Regions from separate parts of the Peribacillus sp. NPDC076916 genome, predicted to be linked through region 2. Evidence: a T-box and tRNA genes for the amino acid it is inferred to sense, from the RefSeq annotation. Region 2 holds a T-box; the other holds one or more tRNA genes.

Region 1 (3,147 bases), on a different contig from region 2:
GATTCCCTTATCATGTGCAGCCGTTATGTCAGGTGCGACCATCGTTGCCACATTTCATCGTGCGGTACAAAGGACCTTCGGGACAATCATCGGACTCCTATTAGCAAGCTTAATTCTTGCATCCGTTCATAACGAGTTCATTATCGTTCTGATCATTTTGTGTTTGACAATCATTACAGAGCTTTTTATCGTACGGAATTATGGATTGGCGGCGATGTTTTTTACCCCTTCAGCTTTAATCATGGCGGAATATTCAACGCAAAGCTATGATTTTAGTTTTTTTGCGACCGTAAGAATAACCGATATCGTCGTTGGGAGCATGATAGGTCTTCTTGGATCGCTGTTAATCGGCAGTCAATCGGCCTCAAGCCTTCTCAATCATTTGATGGCCAAAACAATTCGAAGCCAGGGGCAATTTCTGTTGGTGGCGTTCTCTGGACATGATAATGGACTTGCAATCGATGAAAGCAGTGAAAGGAACAAAATGCAAACCAATATGGTGAATCTATTAACGGTCTACAATGCGGCTCTTGGTGAGATATTCAAAAACAAGGCTAGACTGGAATCTCTTTGGCCCGTGATATTTTCGATAGAACAGTTGGGATATTATTTAAATGCAAGCTTGAAATTCTCTGAACGGTCGGTACTTTCAGAGCGTGAACTTGCTCAATTACTGTATGTTTTTGAAACAATGGCAATCGCTGCAGATAAGGGGAGGCCACTTACTAATAAAGAGGTTCCGGAAATTGAAGGGTACTCAAAAATCCGCCACGAAATTTTGGATCTTCAAAAAGCACTTCGATTTAGCGGTGAAGCAACGAGCTAATTAATCTAGTGATTCTAATAAGGGAGTTCTTATTAGAATCTCATTCGCCACTGTTAATAGGATGAAATTTGCAGGATTATAGAAAAGTCTGTAAAAATGCCGGTTTTCATTATAAAATGTATTTACAAACAGAAAGGTGATGAACCATGTCAAACGTTGCTAAATTTCGTGATTTTTTAACTAGTGAGAAAATCTATATGAATGAGTTGAAAGAAGATGGCACCACCTTTTTTAGAGCCGAGCAAAAGTTAAAGGACGGGTGGAAGGTCCTTTTAGTATTTGCTTTCAATCAAGATGAAAATGTGGCGGACTTATTTTGCTTTAATGTCGCCGAGTTGAAGAATCCTGAAAAGAGACAGGATGTACATACACTGTTGAATGAATATAATGCTAATTTTAGGTATTCAAAGCTGTATGAAGAAAATGGGACCATTTCCATTCGGTATTCATACTCCATTGAGGGGGACATCGTACCGGATCTGGCATTCAGGAAGTTAATCATGCTGCTTGAAACGGCACAGCAGGTTTATCCGCGGTTAATGGAAGTCATTTGGTCTTAAATCATCATATAGGATGAAAAAGTTCTCTGAATCAGGGGACTTTTAACATCTTTACTAGAGTGAATGAATATATTAACGTTACAATACATTAATTATTAAATTTTTTTAAAAGAACTATTGCATTTTTTCACATTAAACTATATAATTAATTTTGTTAGTGATTCGACAAAGTTCTACAAGGATATGCGGGTGTAGTTTAGTGGTAAAACCTCAGCCTTCCAAGCTGATGATGAGGGTTCGATTCCCTTCACCCGCTCCAATACATACTCATAACGTAGGGTTTCGTTACCTGGAGAACGAAGCTTTGCGTTTAAATATTATTACAAGAATTCTACTGTTTACAGTGGGATTTTTTTATTGTCCCAATTAACTACATTCTATGGAAGCGGTAATGCCGGATGTCATACCGTAACGAAAATCGTGGCTTTCTATTTATTGTGATCCTTCATCTGGAAGAGTGGGGATTTCGATGCAGAACAAACTTGTTCAAAGAGATTAACTACGTAAGTAGAATCAGTTTGAATAGGTGTGTGCTTTTATTGTCCAAACTGAAAAAGTTGTGTAATTAGGTATGACCGAACGGTTGAATAAAAGGATATTCGCGCACGGGTTTTATTTATCCATATAAGTTAGGAAAAATCATGAAAAGACCCCTTCCGATTGTGGAAAGGGCTTATTTCCGTTCAGTTTTAATCATCCTTCTACAATCGAGTAAGTTCCTACACCCCCATGGATCTCAAGGAACATGTCCATCAAGGATTTCGTTAGCTGATTTGCTTCGGTGATTGGAGTATTGGGTTGTAAATATATGATTTGGATGGCCTTTTTCGTTCCTTCGGTGACTTTCGTGCGTTCTGAATCAACGTAAGGACTTCCGAATGCGCCATCATGGTCGGCTGATGTAATCATATTTTCCATGGAATTCAAGCGGCCATTCAACCCCTCATAACCATCTGACCCTTCGCCAATCTTTATCGAGATGTCTCCTGATAATTTGTCCGCATCATAAATGCCGATCGGAACTTCATATAACAGCGAGAAGAAGTTATTCAAATCGATGGCTGAATGGATGGGTGCCAAGTAATTCTGTTTTTTTATGCGGCGGTAAAGGGCTTCCACGGAGGGGCGATACCGTGACGGGTTTGTTCCTGTAGCCTTGAAAATCTCCCGCCACGCTTTAATTCCGGAAAAGTCGGTCAATTCCTTTTCTTCAAGGTCGAAGAAAAGTGCTTCCTGAAATAGTTGAAGTCTTCCTTTCACCATTTGCGGGGAGGGACCTACTTCGATTTTTTCATATGTAATGATCCCAACTTTGAATTCAGGGATTTTACTGCTTAGATTAGCTGATATAGTAATTTCCAACCGTTTCACCTCCAAAAATGATTGCAATTAGTTTATCATAGATAGCAATGGTTTGAAATGGATTCAAGCTTCAATGGGAATACTGAATGAAGTAGGTGATTAGTATGGATATGAACTTATTCAAGCAAGAAGTTATTTTATATAGTAAGGAAATCGGCATTGATAAAATCGGCTTTACATCAGCCACGGCTTTTACCGAATTGAAAGGTAGGCTGATACGTCAACAGAAGCTGGATTATCAGTCAGGGTTTGAAGAAACCGATATAGAAAAGAGGGTAAGGCCTGAATTGATATTCGATAAACCGCAATCCATCATTTCGATTGCGCTTGCTTATCCTTCGAAATTGAAGGATGCTCCGCAAAGTACAAAAAGTGAGCGACGCGGGATCTTTTGCAGGG
Region 2 (3,147 bases):
AAAGTTCGGAAAACGGTCAAGCTAACCATATGGTCGGATATTCATTGCTAGTTAAAAATGAAAGGTGGGCTTTATATGTTGGATTTTACCTGGGAGTTATTTACTGAAACAGGTAATGTGGACACCTATTTGCTGTTTAAGGAGATAGAAGTCGAGAGACAGGAAAGACACTTGGTATTGAACGATGAGCTAGCAGAAATTGATTTTCCTGTTTCATAGGTTAGTCTTGGCGAGCATGGGTGGTGTCTTGGTATGCTCCAAAAATGTGAGGGCATTGTCATAAGGCGAACTGCATATGGAGAAAATAACAAAATCATTACTATATATACCCGTGAGCTAGGTAAAATTGGCGTTATGGCTAGAGGAGCCAGTAAACCAAACAGCAGGCTTTCTGCCGTCACACAGCTTTTTTGCTCCGGGTATTTTCTTGTAACCACATCAACCGGACTCGGTAGTCTTCAGCAAGGCGAAATGGTCGATTCACTCCGTTTCATACGGGAGGATCTTTTTGCCACTGCTTATGCTTCATATATTGTTGAATTGCTTGATAAAAGCGTCGAGGATAAGAAACCGAATCCGTATTTATATGAATTGCTTTCGCAAACCTTGCATTACATAAACGAGGAATATGACGCAGAGGTTTTGACATTCATTTTTGAAATGAAGATGCTGCCCGTAAATGGGATTAACCCAGTGCTGAATCAGTGTGCTGTATGTGGTGAAACGGAAGGGGAATTCTCCTTCTCGCTTCGGGAAGCGGGCTTTATCTGTCACCGCTGTCTGGGGAAAGACCCCTATCATTATAAAATTTCACCTGCAGCCGTCAAATTGCTTCGAATCTTTTATTATTTCGATTTATCAAGGCTCGGAAACATTTCCGTTAAGCCTGAAACGAAAAAAGAACTTCGGAAGATCATCGATGCATATTATGAGGAATATTCCGGTCTGCATTTGAAATCAAAAAAGTTCCTGAAACAGATTGATACGATGAAAGATATGTTTTAGGATCTGCCCTATTGACATTCCATGCTAGTTTGTATAAAATTCTAATCATCAAAATAAGAAGATTGCGTTGATGGAAAAGAGTATCTGTCATTCTCCATAAAAAGCGAACCCGGGACGGTGGAAGCCGGGATATGGATTTACAGGGAAGGGCGTTTCCGGAGCATGTTGCTTTGAAAAGAGGCCGTTTTATAAACGGCAATTAGGGTGGAACCGCGGGTAAACTCTCGTCCCTATGCATTTCGCATAGGGACGGGAGTTTTTTGTTTGCCAAGATGTAATGGGTTCCTATTCCTTAATTTTATAAGAGCCGTTTTAAATAATCTGGAGGTGTACGATGAATATTCAAAATATGATTTTAACGTTACAAAAGCATTGGTCTGAACAAGGCTGCATATTGATGAATGCTTATGATGTAGAGAAAGGGGCAGGAACGATGAGCCCATACACGTTCCTGAGAGCCATTGGACCGGAGCCTTGGAGCGTTGCTTACGTGGAACCTTCACGCCGTCCTGCTGACGGCCGATATGGCGAGAACCCTAATCGACTGTATCAGCATCATCAGTTCCAAGTGATCATGAAGCCGTCGCCTGACAATATCCAAGAGTTATATTTGGATTCATTACGCGCATTAGGGATAAATCCGCTTGAGCATGATATTCGCTTTGTGGAGGACAACTGGGAAAATCCATCACTAGGTTGTGCTGGTCTAGGTTGGGAAGTATGGCTTGATGGAATGGAAATCACTCAATTTACATATTTCCAACAAGTGGGCGGCCTTGAGTGTAAGCCGGTTTCAGTGGAAATTACATACGGAATCGAACGTCTCGCCTCTTACATTCAAGATAAGGAAAATGTATTTGACCTAGAATGGACAGATGGATTCACAGTTCGGGATATATTTGGTCAGCCGGAATACGAACATTCGAAATATACGTTCGAAACCTCCGACCTTGATATGCTATTCCAGCTTTTCACGATGTATGAAAAGGAAGCGCATCGCCAAATGGAAGAAGGACTTGTACATCCTGCATATGATTATGTCTTGAAATGTTCACATACATTTAACCTTTTGGATGCCAAAGGTGCCATCTCGGTGACGGAAAGAACGGGTTATATTGCCCGTTGCCGTAACTTAGCGCGTAAGGTTGCCAAAACCTTCTATGAAGAGCGGGAAAAATTAGGCTTCCCGATCCTGAAAGTGAAAGGGGAGAATACAAATGAGCAAGCGTGATTTGTTATTGGAGATTGGATTGGAAGAGCTGCCTGCCCGTTTTGTGACAGCATCAATGAAACAATTGTCAGATAAAGTACAGCAATGGCTAACGGAAAAAGCGATTGAATTCGGAACGGTTGAAGCTTTTTCCACACCAAGACGTTTAGCTGTATTGGTGAAAGATGTGGAAGAATCCCAAAAGGATATCGAAGAAGAAGCAAAAGGTCCGGCTAAGAAAATCGCTTTGGACAGTGAAGGCAACTGGTCTAAAGCCGCATTGGGATTCGTCAGGGGTCAAGGCATGACTCCAGAGGACATTTATTTTAAAGAACTCAAGGGTGTGGAATATGCCCATGTGAATAAATTCATAAAAGGACAGCAGACTGCTCAGCTTTTATCTGAGCTTCAGGAAATCATCAGCGGCATGACGTTCCCGAAAAATATGCGCTGGGCCAATCAGGAGCTCCGCTTCGTCCGTCCGATTAAATGGCTGATTGCCTTATTCGGCAATGACATAGTTCCATTTAGCATTGCTGACGTGGAAACGGGCCGTGAAACAAAAGGACACCGTTTCTTGGGCAATAGCGCAATCATCGAGCAGCCGGAACGGTATGAAGATACGCTAAAAGAACAATTTATAATGGCGGATCCAGATAAACGCCGACAAGTTATATTGGATCAGATTAAAGAGCTTGAGCAGGAGAAAGGCTGGATCATCCCGGTCGATGAAGATCTGCTTGAAGAAGTCAATAATTTGGTAGAGTATCCAACGGTGTTATTTGGACATTTTGAAGAAGAATTCCTAGAGCTTCCTGCTGAGGTACTTATCACATCAATGAAGGAACACCAACGTTATTTCCCTGTTAAAGATAAGGACGGGAAACTGCTTGCTTACTTTGTAACCGTGCGTAACGGCGATGACCGTCATT

What was found. A T-box is a leader RNA that pairs with one kind of tRNA and senses whether it is charged. The one in region 2 lies ahead of glyQ (glycine--tRNA ligase subunit alpha), so its partner is inferred to be a tRNA-Gly.
Region 1: it has a tRNA-Gly gene. The T-box ahead of glyQ (glycine--tRNA ligase subunit alpha) is inferred to sense a tRNA for this amino acid. The anticodon was not compared.

The regions. Positions count from the first base shown of each region.
Region 1 is NZ_JBNNIU010000001.1:860,425-863,571, reverse strand. Features, by position in the region: gene ACQKFG_RS04295 (FUSC family protein) at 1-826, shown strand, start outside; gene ACQKFG_RS04290 (YbjN domain-containing protein) at 973-1,386, shown strand; tRNA gene ACQKFG_RS04285 (tRNA-Gly) at 1,572-1,645, shown strand; gene ACQKFG_RS04280 (B3/B4 domain-containing protein) at 2,080-2,748, opposite strand; gene queG (tRNA epoxyqueuosine(34) reductase QueG) at 2,853-3,147, shown strand, end outside.
Region 2 is NZ_JBNNIU010000002.1:80,666-83,812, forward strand. Features, by position in the region: gene ACQKFG_RS05335 (YqzL family protein) at 76-219, shown strand; gene recO (DNA repair protein RecO) at 253-1,005, shown strand; T-box leader at 1,064-1,240, shown strand; gene glyQ (glycine--tRNA ligase subunit alpha) at 1,340-2,236, shown strand; gene glyS (glycine--tRNA ligase subunit beta) at 2,223-3,147, shown strand, end outside.